2 regions of the Paenibacillus sp. S25 genome follow, and region 2 is predicted to be linked to the other one. Evidence: a T-box and tRNA genes for the amino acid it is inferred to sense, from the RefSeq annotation. Region 2 holds a T-box; the other holds one or more tRNA genes.
The links. The T-box of region 2 lies ahead of ileS (isoleucine--tRNA ligase). A T-box ahead of a tRNA ligase gene usually reads a tRNA of that ligase, here a tRNA-Ile.
Positions count from the first base shown of each region.

Region 1 (8,065 bases), 2.5 Mb from region 2:
GAGAAATACGTAATCGAGCTAAAGATAACAGCTACTACTGGGTGAATACTACGATCGTTCCGTTTATGGACGAGGAAGGTAAACCCTATCAGTACTTAGCGATCCGCAATGAGGTCACTAAACTGAAGCAGGTAGAAGCAGAACTCCAGTCTATGATGACGCAAGTCATGCAAATACAGGAAGAAGAACGTAAACGCTTTTCAAGAGAGCTACATGATGGGATAGGGCAAAGCTTATTTTCACTTATTATTCAGTTAGACAGCCAACTTGCCGAACAACCTAGTGCTGCTCTGGAGAGTCTTCGTTCGCAGGTGACCGACATCATCAAAGATGTTCGTGGTCTAGCGTGGGAACTTCGTCCCTCAGTTCTGGATGATTTGGGTGTCGTACCAGCTATAAGAACCTATATTGAAAACTTCTGTTCTCATTACGGGATTGAGGTGCATTTTCAATGCACTCTACGTAAACGCCTTGATATTCGCAAGGAAATAGCAATTTATCGGATTGTACAGGAGGCATTAACGAATGTAGCCAAATACGCAGATGTAGCGGAGGCATATGTCGACGTTGAGGATCAAGATGAAATGATACAAGTGACCATTCGGGATGAGGGCATTGGATTCTCTGGAAAGTCCCAAGGAGAAGGAGTTGGATTGTTTAGTATGGAAGAACGAGCTAGAGGGGTAGGGGGATTTATGAGCATGACCTCTGCTCCAGATGAGGGAACCTCCATCCAGCTGACCATTCCCGTGTAAAAACTGTCCACTAGATCGGTTATCGGTGTATACCAGTTGTATGGATCAGAACGATATACACCGATACCGAGATTATGAATAATCAACACATTGTGGGTACATGAGAATAAATACAAAAAAAGAGAGAGCTCTGTCCCCAGACAGGCTCTCTTTATTTATAAGGTGTCACCACTGAGGCAACAAGAATCCGCTATAGCAAAAAGCGGGTGATGGGAATCGAACCCACGCTACCAGCTTGGAAGGCTGGAGTTCTACCATTGAACTACACCCGCAAATCAGTATCGGGATGACACGATTTGAACATGCGACCCCCTGGTCCCAAACCAGGTGCTCTACCAAGCTGAGCTACATCCCGACATTATACTTTTTTTAAGAAATGGCGCGCCCTGAGAGATTCGAACTCCCGGCCTTTTGATTCGTAGTCAAACGCTCTATCCAGCTGAGCTAAGGGCGCATATTTAAATCCATAATGAGCAGTCAAGGCGCCACCCAGATTTGAACTGGGGAATGAAGCTTTTGCAGAGCTTTGCCTTACCACTTGGCTATGGCGCCGTATGGATAATGGAGCGGACGACGGGAATCGAACCCGCGACCCTCGCCTTGGCAAGGCGATGCTCTACCGCTGAGCCACGTCCGCAAAATATGGTGCGGTCGAGAGGACTCGAACCTCCACGGGGGGTTAGCCCACACGGACCTGAACCGTGCGCGTCTGCCAATTCCGCCACGACCGCAAAATAACTATAAATGGTGAGCCATGAAGGACTCGAACCTTCGACACCCTGATTAAAAGTCAGGTGCTCTACCAACTGAGCTAATGGCTCTTAATGGCTGGGGATATAGGATTTGAACCTATGCATGACGGAGTCAAAGTCCGTTGCCTTACCGCTTGGCTAATCCCCAATAAATTAAGAATAAAGGGCGGCCGATGGGGCTTGAACCCACGAATGCCGGAGTCACAGTCCGGTGCGTTAACCACTTCGCCACGACCGCCATATGATTATGAAAAGACTGGTGGAGGATGATGGATTCGAACCACCGAACCCGTAAGGGAGCAGATTTACAGTCTGATGCGTTTGGCCACTTCGCTAATCCTCCAAAATGGTGCCGGCGAGAGGACTTGAACCCCCAACCTACTGATTACAAGTCAGTTGCTCTACCAGTTGAGCTACACCGGCACATTACTCATTTCCCACTTGAAAGGTGGCTCGGGACGGAATCGAACCGCCGACACGAGGATTTTCAGTCCTCTGCTCTACCGACTGAGCTACCGAGCCATAATTTGTTTTATTACTACACCATATAATCCGCACTATATATGCTAACTATATATGAGGTTAAAATGGCGGAACTGACGGGATTCGAACCCGCGATCTCCTGCGTGACAGGCAGGCATGTTAGGCCTCTACACCACAGTTCCAGAGGCATTTCCAATAGGAAATTAATTGCGGGGGCAGGATTTGAACCTACGACCTTCGGGTTATGAGCCCGACGAGCTACCGAACTGCTCCACCCCGCGACATTAAAAGGGATTTATCAAATTTTCTTATGGTGGAGGCTGAGGGGTTCGAACCCCCGACCCTCTGCTTGTAAGGCAGATGCTCTCCCAGCTGAGCTAAGCCTCCATATTATGACCCGTAGGGGATTCGAACCCCTGTTACCTCCGTGAAAGGGAGGTGTCTTAACCCCTTGACCAACGGGCCTTACAAAATAAGTTCTGATTCCAATAAATTTATGGCGGAGAGAGAGGGATTCGAACCCTCGCACCGCTTTCGCAGTCTAACCCCTTAGCAGAGGGTCCCCTTATAGCCACTTGGGTATCTCTCCGAGTAGCGGCAGAGGGGATCGAACCCCCGACCTCACGGGTATGAACCGTACGCTCTAGCCAGCTGAGCTACGCCGCCACCTTATATATAAAATTCAGAAATATTCAAAACATGGCTCCCCGAACAGGACTCGAACCTGTGACAACTCGATTAACAGTCGAGTGCTCTACCAACTGAGCTATCAGGGAATATTGGTGGAGCCAAGCGGGATCGAACCGCTGACCTCCTGCGTGCAAGGCAGGCGCTCTCCCAGCTGAGCTATGGCCCCAATCTTTTTGTTATTCTAGAAGTGGTGGGCCTTAGTGGACTCGAACCACCGACCTCACCCTTATCAGGGGTGCGCTCTAACCAGCTGAGCTAAAGGCCCTAACATGTAAAACTTCATCATCCTTTAAAGGATATCGCTTGGCGACGTCCTACTCTCCCAGGACCCTGCGGTCCAAGTACCATCGGCGCTGGAGGGCTTAACGGTCGTGTTCGGGATGGGTACGTGTGGAACCCCTCCGCTATCGCCACCAAACATGAATTTACATCGTAAATTCTACCGTACGGTTATTCGATTCATCACTTATCGTGTGAATGAATAGCCATGCGCTTGTTGTATGTCACTTGTACATACTTTCAAGGTTACACCCTGAAAACTGGATCCGAAACTCATTTGCGTTTTATTCTTAGGATAAGCCCTCGACCGATTAGTATTGGTCAGCTCCATGCATTACTGCACTTCCACCCCCAACCTATCTACCTCGTCGTCTTCAAGGGGTCTTACTAATTGGGAAATCTCATCTTGAGGGGGGCTTCACGCTTAGATGCTTTCAGCGCTTATCCCTTCCGTACATAGCTACCCAGCGGTGCTCCTGGCGGAACAACTGGTACACCAGCGGTACGTCCATCCCGGTCCTCTCGTACTAAGGACAGCTCCTCTCAAATTTCCTACGCCCACGACAGATAGGGACCGAACTGTCTCACGACGTTCTGAACCCAGCTCGCGTACCGCTTTAATGGGCGAACAGCCCAACCCTTGGGACCTACTTCAGCCCCAGGATGCGATGAGCCGACATCGAGGTGCCAAACCTCCCCGTCGATGTGGACTCTTGGGGGAGATAAGCCTGTTATCCCCAGGGTAGCTTTTATCCGTTGAGCGATGGCCCTTCCATGCGGTACCACCGGATCACTAAGCCCGACTTTCGTCCCTGCTCGACTTGTAGGTCTCGCAGTCAAGCTCCCTTCTGCCTTTGCACTCTTCGAATGATTTCCAACCATTCTGAGGGAACCTTGGGGCGCCTCCGTTACTCTTTAGGAGGCGACCGCCCCAGTCAAACTGCCCACCTGACACTGTCCTCGCACCGGATTACGGTACCAAGTTAGAACCTAGATACGATCAGGGTGGTATCCCAAGGATGCCTCCTCTCAAGCTGGCGCTCAAGATTCAACGGCTCCCACCTATCCTGTACAGATCGTACCCAAATTCAATATCAAGCTGCAGTAAAGCTCCATGGGGTCTTTCCGTCTTGTCGCGGGTAACCTGCATCTTCACAGGTATTAAAATTTCACCGGATCTCTCGTTGAGACAGCGCCCAAGTCGTTACGCCATTCGTGCGGGTCAGAATTTACCTGACAAGGAATTTCGCTACCTTAGGACCGTTATAGTTACGGCCGCCGTTTACTGGGGCTTCGGTTCATAGCTTCGCCCCGAAGGGCTTACCACTCCCCTTAACCTTCCAGCACCGGGCAGGCGTCAGCCCGTATACTTCGCCTTGCGGCTTCGCACAGACCTGTGTTTTTGCTAAACAGTCGCTTGGGCCTTTTCACTGCGGCCCCCTCGGGCTATTCACCCTACCGAGGCACCCCTTCTCCCGAAGTTACGGGGTCATTTTGCCGAGTTCCTTAACGAGAGTTCTTCCGCGCGCCTTAGAATTCTCTTCTCGCCTACCTGTGTCGGTTTGCGGTACGGGCACCTTCTCCTGGCTAGAGGCTTTTCTTGGCAGTCTGAGATCATGACCTTCGCTACTACAATTTTCGCTCCCCATCACAGCCCAGCCTTAACGATGTGCGGATTTGCCTACACACCAGCCTCACTGCTTAGACGGACATCCATCAGTCCGCGTCACTACCCTACTGCGTCACCCCATCGCTCATAACGGATTACGGTGGTACAGGAATTTCGACCTGTTGTCCTTCGACTACGCCTATCGGCCTCGCCTTAGGTCCCGACTTACCCTGAGCGGACGAACCTTCCTCAGGAACCCTTAGGCTTTCGGCGGATCTGATTCTCACAGATCTTTTCGTTACTCATACCGGCATTCTCACTTGAATGCAGTCCAGCGCTCCTTACGGTACACCTTCAACCCGCATTCAACGCTCCCCTACCCCTGATGCATAAGCATCAAGCCATAGCTTCGGTGGTGTGTTTAGCCCCGTTACATTTTCGGCGCAGAGTCACTCGACCAGTGAGCTATTACGCACTCTTTCAATGGTGGCTGCTTCTAAGCCAACATCCTGGTTGTCTGTGCAACTCCACATCCTTTCCCACTTAACACACACTTGGGGACCTTAGCTGATGGTCTGGGCTGTTTCCCTTTCGACAATGGATCTTAGCACTCACTGTCTGACTCCCGGAACTAAATCTATGGCATTCGGAGTTTGACTGAGCTTGGTAACCCTTGCGGGCCCCGCACCCAATCAGTGCTCTACCTCCACGATTCTTCTTTCCGAGGCTAGCCCTAAAGCTATTTCGGGGAGAACCAGCTATCTCCGGGTTCGATTGGAATTTCTCCGCTACCCCCACCTCATCCCCGCATTTTTCAACATGCGTGGGTTCGGGCCTCCAGTGCGTGTTACCGCACCTTCACCCTGGACAGGGGTAGATCACCCGGTTTCGGGTCTACGTCCACGTACTCAAGTCGCCCTATTCAGACTCGCTTTCGCTGCGGCTTCAGCTCTTCACCTTAACCTTGCACGGGAACGTAACTCGCCGGTTCATTCTACAAAAGGCACGCCATCACCCATAGATCGGGCTCTGACTTCTTGTAAGCACACGGTTTCAGGATCTATTTCACTCCCCTTCCGGGGTGCTTTTCACCTTTCCCTCACGGTACTGCTTCACTATCGGTCGCCAGGGAGTATTTAGCCTTGGCAGATGGTCCTGCCGGATTCATACGGGGTTTCACGTGCCCCGCACTACTCGGGATCCGTCTCGGAGAGAACAAGTTTTGAATTACAGGGCTTTTACCTTCTCTGGCGGGCCTTTCCAGACCTCTTCATCTAACCGGTTCCTTTGTAACTCCATGTGAGACGTCCCACAACCCCAAGGAGCAAGCTCCTTGGTTTGGGCTAATCCGCGTTCGCTCGCCGCTACTGACGGAATCACTATTGTTTTCTCTTCCTCAGGGTACTTAGATGTTTCAGTTCCCCTGGTCTGCCTCTATTCTGCCTATGTATTCAGCAGAAAGTGACTGTCGATGAAGACAGCCGGGTTTCCCCATTCGGACATCCCCGGATCAAAGCTTGCTTACAGCTCCCCGAGGCCTTATCGTTGTTCGCCACGTCCTTCGTCGGCTCCTGGCGCCTAGGCATCCTCCGTGTGCTCTTTGTAGCTTAACCTAGTATTTACATCGTAAATACGATTTGCTTTGAATTTCGGTTCAACACTTACGTGTGAATGAAATTCAACGCAGCTACCTTTATTTCACTTGTTTACACAAGATCAGCTTAAAGGAATATTCTAAAACGCAATTTCGTTTCGGTATCCAGTTTTCAAGGTGCAATTCGCTTCTTCGAAGCGAAACCCGATGAATATTTCGGTTCCACACGGATGTGTGAATGAAACATTCGTCGAAGCTTGAGAGTTTGAGCTCTCAAAACTGAGCAACGAGTGAGTAACAGGCCTAAACCTGAGTTTTGAAGCTTACGCTTCATATTTGAATGTTTCCATTGCAGGAAACGATTCTCCATAGAAAGGAGGTGATCCAGCCGCACCTTCCGATACGGCTACCTTGTTACGACTTCACCCCAATCATCTACCCCACCTTCGGCGGCTGGCTCCCTTGCGGGTTACCCCACCGACTTCGGGTGTTGTAAACTCTCGTGGTGTGACGGGCGGTGTGTACAAGACCCGGGAACGTATTCACCGCGGCATGCTGATCCGCGATTACTAGCAATTCCGACTTCATGTAGGCGAGTTGCAGCCTACAATCCGAACTGAGACCGGCTTTTCTAGGATTGGCTCCACCTCGCGATTTCGCTTCCCGTTGTACCGGCCATTGTAGTACGTGTGTAGCCCAGGTCATAAGGGGCATGATGATTTGACGTCATCCCCACCTTCCTCCGGTTTGTCACCGGCAGTCTGCTTAGAGTGCCCAGCTTGACCTGCTGGCAACTAAGCATAAGGGTTGCGCTCGTTGCGGGACTTAACCCAACATCTCACGACACGAGCTGACGACAACCATGCACCACCTGTCTCCTCTGTCCCGAAGGAAAGGTCTATCTCTAGACCGGTCAGAGGGATGTCAAGACCTGGTAAGGTTCTTCGCGTTGCTTCGAATTAAACCACATACTCCACTGCTTGTGCGGGTCCCCGTCAATTCCTTTGAGTTTCAGTCTTGCGACCGTACTCCCCAGGCGGAATGCTTAATGTGTTAACTTCGGCACCAAGGGTATCGAAACCCCTAACACCTAGCATTCATCGTTTACGGCGTGGACTACCAGGGTATCTAATCCTGTTTGCTCCCCACGCTTTCGCGCCTCAGCGTCAGTTACAGCCCAGAGAGTCGCCTTCGCCACTGGTGTTCCTCCACATATCTACGCATTTCACCGCTACACGTGGAATTCCACTCTCCTCTTCTGCACTCAAGCTCCCCAGTTTCCAGTGCGACCCGAAGTTGAGCCTCGGGATTAAACACCAGACTTAAAGAGCCGCCTGCGCGCGCTTTACGCCCAATAATTCCGGACAACGCTTGCCCCCTACGTATTACCGCGGCTGCTGGCACGTAGTTAGCCGGGGCTTTCTTCTCAGGTACCGTCACTCTTGTAGCAGTTACTCTACAAGACGTTCTTCCCTGGCAACAGAGCTTTACGATCCGAAAACCTTCATCACTCACGCGGCGTTGCTCCGTCAGGCTTTCGCCCATTGCGGAAGATTCCCTACTGCTGCCTCCCGTAGGAGTCTGGGCCGTGTCTCAGTCCCAGTGTGGCCGATCACCCTCTCAGGTCGGCTACGCATCGTCGCCTTGGTAGGCCTTTACCCCACCAACTAGCTAATGCGCCGCAGGCCCATCCACAAGTGACAGATTGCTCCGTCTTTCCTCCTTCTCCCATGCAGGAAAAGGATGTATCGGGTATTAGCTACCGTTTCCGGTAGTTATCCCTGTCTTGTGGGCAGGTTGCCTACGTGTTACTCACCCGTCCGCCGCTAGGTTGATTAGAAGCAAGCTTCTAATCAACCCCGCTCGACTTGCATGTATTAGGCACGCCGCCAGCGTTCGTCCT
Region 1 covers NZ_CP073683.1:424,876-432,940, reverse strand. Annotated here, with positions in the region: gene KAI37_RS01940 (PAS domain-containing sensor histidine kinase) at 1-755, shown strand, start outside; tRNA gene KAI37_RS01935 (tRNA-Gly) at 957-1,027, opposite strand; tRNA gene KAI37_RS01930 (tRNA-Pro) at 1,037-1,110, opposite strand; tRNA gene KAI37_RS01925 (tRNA-Arg) at 1,133-1,209, opposite strand; tRNA gene KAI37_RS01920 (tRNA-Cys) at 1,236-1,307, opposite strand; tRNA gene KAI37_RS01915 (tRNA-Gly) at 1,318-1,392, opposite strand; tRNA gene KAI37_RS01910 (tRNA-Leu) at 1,399-1,486, opposite strand; tRNA gene KAI37_RS01905 (tRNA-Lys) at 1,501-1,576, opposite strand; tRNA gene KAI37_RS01900 (tRNA-Gln) at 1,581-1,655, opposite strand; tRNA gene KAI37_RS01895 (tRNA-His) at 1,673-1,745, opposite strand; tRNA gene KAI37_RS01890 (tRNA-Tyr) at 1,765-1,850, opposite strand; tRNA gene KAI37_RS01885 (tRNA-Thr) at 1,855-1,930, opposite strand; tRNA gene KAI37_RS01880 (tRNA-Phe) at 1,957-2,029, opposite strand; tRNA gene KAI37_RS01875 (tRNA-Asp) at 2,096-2,172, opposite strand; tRNA gene KAI37_RS01870 (tRNA-Met) at 2,198-2,271, opposite strand; tRNA gene KAI37_RS01865 (tRNA-Val) at 2,302-2,377, opposite strand; tRNA gene KAI37_RS01860 (tRNA-Glu) at 2,384-2,455, opposite strand; tRNA gene KAI37_RS01855 (tRNA-Ser) at 2,488-2,579, opposite strand; tRNA gene KAI37_RS01850 (tRNA-Met) at 2,583-2,656, opposite strand; tRNA gene KAI37_RS01845 (tRNA-Asn) at 2,691-2,766, opposite strand; tRNA gene KAI37_RS01840 (tRNA-Ala) at 2,771-2,846, opposite strand; tRNA gene KAI37_RS01835 (tRNA-Ile) at 2,869-2,945, opposite strand; rRNA gene rrf (5S ribosomal RNA) at 2,982-3,098, opposite strand; rRNA gene KAI37_RS01825 (23S ribosomal RNA) at 3,251-6,181, opposite strand; rRNA gene KAI37_RS01820 (16S ribosomal RNA) at 6,535-8,065, opposite strand, start outside.
Region 1: it has a tRNA-Ile gene. The T-box ahead of ileS (isoleucine--tRNA ligase) is inferred to sense a tRNA for this amino acid. The anticodon was not compared.

Region 2 (8,065 bases):
GCGGACGTCCCGTACCGGAGTTGTTATATATTCAATCTTGGGAGCGGCAGGTTCAGGGATTAACAGCGGGTTTTACAGGTCGTCATGGCGGTGTCAGTGAGGTGCCCTACGCTAGTCTGAACTGTGCATTTCATGTAGGGGATGACTCCGAGCAAGTTATTCGTAACCGTCGGCTCATTGCTGAGCAGCTTGGCTTTGCTGCTGAAGCGTGGACGTGCGGTGAACAGGTTCATAGTCATCATGTTGCTGTGGTCAAGGCCGCTGATCGCGGGCGGGGCTTTATGGATCGTGCATCCGCTTTTCAGGACACAGATGGACTTTTGACGAATGTACCTGGCATTTTGCTGACGTCCTTTTATGCAGACTGTGTACCATTATATTTTTGTGATCCAGTCCGCCGTGTGATTGGGTTGGCTCATGCAGGCTGGAAGGGAACCGTTGCGGAAATCGCATTGAAAATGGTACAGACCATGCAAAACGAATATGGATCTCAGCCGTCTGATATACTAGCAGCTATTGGTCCTTCCATTGGTTCTGAATCCTATGAGGTGGATGAGCATGTGATGAGCCAAATTCGGGTTTTGGAGCATGATTGCCCGGGTAATGATAAATGGGAAGGTTCTGTTTACTTCCCCTTAACCGACGGAAAAACACTACTTGACTTGAAACAATGCAATCGACACATTATGATGAAAGCAGGAATATTGCCGAGCCATATCGAATGTACTACCTTATGCACGAGTAGCCGTAGCGATTTGTTTTTTTCATATCGCAAAGAAGGCGGCGTCACAGGAAGAATGGCGAGTTGGATTGGTCTGGAAGAGAGGTGAGTCCTCCCGTGTCTTTGGAGGAACGAATTAAAGAAGTGAATGCCCGTGTAGAAGCGGCATGTGCCCGAAGCGGACGTTCGCGTGATGAAGTTAATGTGATCGCTGTCACGAAATATGTTTCGGCGGCGACAATGACATCGGTATTGGATAGCGACTTAGAGCATGTGGGCGAAAATCGCTGGCAGGATGCTGCGGATAAATGGAGCAAGTTGGGTAACCGGGGAACGTGGCATTTTATTGGTCATCTCCAAACGAATAAGGTTAAAGATGTGATTGGAAAATTTAAATTTATACATTCGCTTGACCGCTTATCGCTCGCTCAGGAATTGGACAAGAAGGCAGCCGCTCTGGGACTGCGAGTTAAAGCTTTTGTGCAAGTCAATATTTCTGGGGAAATATCCAAATATGGCTTGTCCTCTGAGGCGGTTGTCCCCTTTTTGGAACAGATTCGCGAGTTGGAGCATGTGGACGTGATTGGCTTGATGACAATGGCTCCTCATGAGGAAGACCCGGAAAAAACTCGGCCTGTGTTTCGGGGATTACGTGAATTACGGGATAGGTTAAATGGACAAGCCTTGACCAGAGAACCCATCGTTCACTTGTCAATGGGGATGTCCAATGATTTTGAAGTGGCGGTTGAAGAGGGAGCGACTTGGCTGCGGCTTGGTTCCGTACTGGTCGGACGAGAGGAGGATTTCCATTGGGCGTAATGAATAAGTTCATGAACTTTCTGGGGCTTCAGGAAGAAGAGGAAGTTATAGAGCGAGAGGTTATGAATACGCCGGAAGATCAAGAAATTGAAACCCCAAGCTTTGATAAACGTAAGAACCAGAAGAGCACTAATGTTGTCAGCATCCATTCACAGAAAAATGTGAAAGTTGTCCTGTATGAGCCGCGTTCTTATGATGAAGCACAGGAAATTGCCGACCATATCCGTTCCCATCGCACTGTCGTAGTTAATTTGCAACGAATTCGCAAGGATCAGGCGCTACGCATTATTGATTTTTTGAGTGGTACTGTGTATGCACTGGGTGGTGGTATTTCCAAGGTCGGGAACAATATTTTTCTGTGTACACCAGATACGGTTGAGATTCAAGGCTCTATTACGGAAATACTGGCTGACACTGAACAAGAACTTAACAGAATGAGGTGAACTTTTCTTGATCGAGGTAATTTACTGGCTATTTCAGATTTATTCGTACATGATCATTGCATATGTTCTGCTGTCATGGCTTCCTAATGCGAGAGAGAGTGTAATTGGTGATTTACTTGCCAAGTTTGTGGAGCCGTATTTGTCTCCTTTTCGCAGGTTTATACCGCCAATCTTCGGGATGATTGATATTTCACCCATCGTTGCGCTGATTGCTCTGCGTTTTGCGTCATACGGTTTGATTTCTTTAATTGGTAATTTCGTCTAGGAGGAGTTATGCGAACTGAGATTTATGAGCATTTTCACCCGGATGAACGGGATTATGTGGATCGCGCTTCCGAATGGATCAGTCATGCGGGAGCTTATCATGAGCAGAAGCTGACTGATTTTTTGGACCCGCGCCAACAGTACATATTGGAGACACTTGCTTCGAAGGAAGACAAGGTCACGATTAGGGTAGATGGCGGATATATGGCTTCAGAACGAAAGCGGGCGCTTATTGCGCCCGATTATTCGTATTTGGACGGTGAGGAGATGGGGATTCAGGTCCTTTCCATCACATCTGACGATCATAAAGTAGGTACCCTTGAGCACGGTGATTATCTAGGTGCCCTACTGGGACTTGGAATCAAACGTGGGAAAATCGGGGACATTCATGTACTTGATGATGGGTGCCATGTATTGGTAGCTTCAGAGATCGGTGATTTTATGACGATGCATTTGCAGCAGGTACATCGTGTTCATGTATGGACAGAACTGTTGCCTGTAGCGAGTCTGCGAACGAAGGAAGTTGCATTAGAGGCGCTAGATCTGACGGTCGCTTCTTTGCGCCTGGATGGTATTGCCAGCGATGTGTACAAGCTAAGCCGCAGTAAAATATTAACACCGATTCGGGCGGGACGGTGCCGGGTAAATTGGAAGGTGGAGGAGAATCCATCCACTCTACTTAAAGCTGGGGACGTTATTTCTATGCAGGGTTTTGGGCGTTTCAAAGTGCTAGAAACAGACGGGATGACAAAAAAGGGAAGATTCCGTGTCAAAATTGGTAAGTTTGTATAGCTGTAGGCAGGAATCACAAGCTTTCTGTCGAAAGAATTAAGCTATAGCGAAGAACTGGAACGATTTTGCTCTGTACAGTATTCACAAAACGGGGTATGATGACCGATAGATGATAGTGAGCGTCGTGACGCGGAAAATGTATTTTTTGTCAATCTTATAGGAGGTGGACGGCATGCCATTAACGCCATTGGATATACATAACAAGGAATTTGCCCGACGGCTTCGCGGTTATGATGAGGATCAGGTTAATGAATTTTTGGATCAGGTGATCAAAGATTACGAGGGCGTTATTCGTGAAAATAAAGAACTGAGCACCGAGTTGTTGAACGTACAGGAGAAGCTCGATCATTTCGCGACCATTGAGGATACGCTGAGTAAGACGATTATCGTGGCGCAGGAAGCGGCTGATGAAGTTCGTAACAACGCCAAGAAAGAATCCCAACTGATCGTGAAGGAAGCGGAAAAAAATGCGGACCGTATTGTGAACGAAGCATTGTCTAAATCCCGCAAGATCGCGTTGGAGGTTGAAGAACTGAAGAAGCAGGCATCGATTTACCGAGCACGGTTTCGTACACTGGTGGAAGCACAGCTTGACTTGTTAAGCCAAGACGGCTGGGAAGCCCTTGAAAACCGGGAACGCGAAGTACTGGAGCGCGAGCGTGAGATGAAAGAAATTTACTAATTTCATTTCTGACAAGCTTTTATTAGGCTTTGTTAGGGTTGACTTTTATCTTTAAACAGGCTATAACTGTAAATACTATACTGAATTCAATGATTATCCGTCTGTCGGCTGATGGTTGTTATTCAAGGCAACGATGTTGCTGGTTTAATATTCGATGAATTTAACATGTTTAATTCGTTGATGGGAACGAGTACGTCATGATTTGTCCCTCAGAGAGTTGGCCTTCCGGTGCAAGCCAACGTTCAGAACATGACCGAAGATCCTCCCGGAGAAGTGAGCTGAAGCGCTTAAGATTTTTTATGGTGTGTGTAAGCAATCACCGTTTGCCATGCGTTATAATGGCGCCCTGCTGTAGTTGAGTGGGGCTCAGAGAGCCGTGATGAGACTGTATTTTAGAATGGTCTGTTTTTACGGAATCAGGGTGGTAACGCGAGCACAGTCTCGTCCCTTTACAGGGATGGGGCTTTTTTTGTTGCTTTTTTTAGGAAATGCTAGGGAAATCAATGATGAGCAGAGAGGGAGTATGAAGTATGAACAGAGTGGATGTTAAAGAAAAAGCACGGTCCCGTGACCTGCGCATCCTGAGCAAATGGAAAGAAGAGGACACATTCCGTAAATCCATCACAAATCGTGAAGGAAAGCCCAATTTTGTATTTTATGAGGGTCCGCCAACAGCTAACGGTAAACCGCATATCGGTCACGTGCTGGGCCGTGTAATTAAGGATTTTGTAGGCCGCTATCAGACAATGAAGGGATACCGCGTCGTACGTAAGGCAGGCTGGGACACGCATGGTTTGCCGGTAGAATTGGGTGTACAAAAGCAACTGGGAATCTCCCACAAACCTGAAATTGAAGAATATGGCGTTGAAAAGTTTATTAAAAAATGTAAGGCGAGCGTGTTTGAGTATGAGCAACAATGGCGTGATCTAACCGAAGCGATCGGATACTGGACAGACCTCGATAACCCGTACATTACATTGGATAATAACTATATCGAGAGCGTATGGAACATTTTGGCGACAATTCATGAAAAAGATCTGTTGTATCGTGGTCATCGTGTGAGTCCGTATTGCCCGGATTGTCAGACGACGCTAAGTTCTCATGAAGTAGCACAGGGCTACAAAGATGTGAAGGATCTAAGTGCCACGGCCAAATTCAAGTTGCACAGCAGTGGTGAATATGTACTGGCTTGGACGACAACACCTTGGACCTTGCCGAGTCACGTGGCGCTAGCCGTCAACCCTGAACTGGAATATGCACGTGTGAAGCAGGAAGACGGTGTGTACATCGTTGCTAGAAATCTGGTTGAGGACGTAATTAAAGGCGATCATGAAGTGATTGGCACACTATCTGGTTCAGAACTGGTTGGCCAAACGTATACCCCGCCATTTACGTATTTTCAGGTTGAGAAGGGTAATCAGATTCTGGGTGCGAAGTTCGTAACAGACTCCAGCGGTACAGGTATCGTTCATATGGCTCCGGCGCATGGTGAGGATGATTACCGGGTATGCCGTGAAAATGGTGTTGAATTCATCAACGTAGTGGATCTCCAAGGTAACTATGTAGAGGAAGTCACTGATTTTGCAGGCCGTTTTGTGAAAGACTGTGATATAGATATTGTTAAAATGCTGTCCGAAAAAGGCTTGCTGTACAGCAAGGAAAAATACGAGCATAGCTATCCGTTCTGCTGGCGCTGCGATACTCCATTATTGTACTATGCTATGGACAGCTGGTTTATCAAAACAACTGCGATCAAGGACCAACTGATTGCCAACAACAGTGAAGTCGAATGGTACCCGGGCCATGTACGTGAAGGACGTTTTGGAAAGTTTTTGGAAGAACTGGTGGATTGGAACATCAGTCGCGATCGCTATTGGGGTACACCGCTAAACATCTGGGTTTGTGAGGAAACTGGAGAACAGTTCGCTCCACATAGTATTGCTGAATTGAGGGAACGTGCGATTGGCGATGTACCAGCGGACATCGAGCTGCACAAACCATATGTAGATGATATTAAGGTACGTAGCCAATGCGGTAAATACGAAATGACTCGTACACCGGAAGTAATCGACGTATGGTTCGATAGTGGCTCCATGCCGTTTGCACAGCATCATTATCCTTTTGAAAATAATGAAACGTTCGAGCAGCAATTTCCGGCAGATATGATCTGCGAAGGGATTGACCAGACTCGTGGCTGGTTCTATAGCTTACTTGCGGTTTCGACTATGCTTACTGGCAAAGCTCCTTATAAAGCTGTCATGGCGACAGGCCATGTACTGGATGAGCAGGGACAGAAAATGTCTAAATCCAAGGGTAATGTTATTGATCCGTGGGAAGTGATTGACGAGTACGGTACAGATGCTTTCCGCTGGGCATTGCTGTCAGATAGTGCACCATGGAATAGCAAACGTTTTTCCAAAGGCATTGTAGGTGAGGCTAAATCGAAGCTGGTGGATACGCTTGTCAATACACACGCTTTTCTGACCTTGTATGCGGATATCGACGGATTTGATCCGGCACAGCATCCGTTCAAACCATCGGCTCATAAGTTGGATCGCTGGATTTTGTCCCGTCTGAACAGCCTGATTTTGGTAGTGGACAAAGCGCTGGCTGTAAATGACTTCTTGAACTCATCCAAAGCGATTGAGTCCTTTGTAGATGAGCTGAGCAACTGGTATATCCGTCGTTCACGCGACCGATTCTGGGGCAATGGTCTTACAGAAGATAAGCTGGATGCATACCGTACACTGACCGAAGTGCTGTTAACGACTGCCAAACTACTTGCGCCGTTTACACCACTGCTAGCAGAGGATATTTACCTCAATCTGAGCAACGGGGAAAGTGTTCATCTGGATGATTATCCGACTGCCAATGAGTCCTTGATCGATCTGGAACTGGAACGAGACATGGAAACGGCACGTCGTGTCGTCGAATTGGCGCGTAACGTCCGCAACGAAACGGGTTTGAAAACGCGTCAACCGTTGTCCGAGTTGATTCTGTCCATGGATCAGGATTTTGAACTGAGTGGCTATGAGGAAATCATCAAAGATGAGATTAACGTGAAGCATATTCATGTTGAGACGGACGATAGCGGCTTTGTAGATTTTACACTGAAACTGAATTTGAAAGTAGCAGGCAAGAAATACGGCAAAAATGTCGGTTTCCTACAAAACTTTTTCAAAGGAATGTCTGCTGAGGATACCCGTTCTGTTGTAGAAAAAGGAGTGTTAAACGTCGCTTCTCCAGAAGGTGAAGAACTGCAGGTTACGGCCGAAGAACTGCTGGTGGAGAAAAAAGCGAAAGAAGGCTTCGCTTCTGCTTCCGGTTATGGCTTAACGGTAGCGTTGAACACAGACATTACGCCGGAGCTGGAGCAAGAGGGTTGGGTACGTGAAGTGGTTCGTGCGGTACAGGATTATCGTAAAAAACTGGATCTGCCGATTGAAAAATATGTGGCGTTGACGTTGGATGTAGATAACGAGCTGCGTCAGGCCATCGAAAGCTTCGACTCTGTGTTGCGTGAGAACGTATTGGTTACTACTGTGACATTTGGTCAAGCCGAACCGGCAGAACATGTGGATGTGAACGGTAAAACCATCGGCGTTCATATTGGAGAATAATTACAAGCCCCCTGTCCCATAATACAATAACAGGCAGCATATAAAAACGAGCCTAAGCATCGGAAACGGTTTTTCTCCGTTACGTGCTTCGGCTCGTTTGCTGCGTTCAGGGCAGCCATGGGAAAAGGGGGATTGTGCATATGACGGCACGATCAAGGCGTAGACAGGGGAGAAGTCTCCGAGGTATGAACGGAGAAGGATCTGCCGTGGCCACAGATAAAAGCAAAACAGGTAATCAGGCAGGGCAATTAAGTCGTGTTGAAAAGCTGATACGTGCTGTGTCAGAGCAGATGGAACGGACACGTATTGCAGATTATGCTTTGCTGCTGAACAAGCCTTGGCGATTACTTTGGCTAAATCTAATATCAGGCGTTTCCCGGGGAATCGGCATCGCTCTAGGTTTTACTTTTTTTGCCGCTACCATTATTTATGTGCTGCAAGTGCTCGGAGCGTTGAATTTGCCGATTATCGGTGATTATATCGCTGATATTGTACGGATTGTACAACGACAATTGGAGCTTACTACCTATTAGGCAGCGATCTCCACTTTGATGTTCACGATTCGTCTTCGTGCGTATCCGGCTCCAGTAGACCTTCGCCCTCGCCATCTTCGATATAACGCTGATAAATGGAACTACGAATAACGGAAACATTTTGTCCATAAATGTCAGTAGCAACAAAGCTTTCGTATGGTTCTACGAAGCCCATATTATCGTCGCCTGCT
Region 2 covers NZ_CP073683.1:3,902,216-3,910,280, reverse strand. Annotated here, with positions in the region: gene pgeF (peptidoglycan editing factor PgeF) at 1-830, shown strand, start outside; gene KAI37_RS17045 (YggS family pyridoxal phosphate-dependent enzyme) at 839-1,540, shown strand; gene KAI37_RS17040 (cell division protein SepF) at 1,531-1,983, shown strand; gene KAI37_RS17035 (YggT family protein) at 1,991-2,248, shown strand; gene KAI37_RS17030 (YlmH family RNA-binding protein) at 2,257-3,039, shown strand; gene KAI37_RS17025 (DivIVA domain-containing protein) at 3,212-3,721, shown strand; T-box leader at 3,890-4,173, shown strand; gene ileS (isoleucine--tRNA ligase) at 4,252-7,341, shown strand; gene KAI37_RS17015 (DUF5665 domain-containing protein) at 7,482-7,874, shown strand; gene KAI37_RS17010 (TraR/DksA C4-type zinc finger protein) at 7,897-8,065, opposite strand, start outside.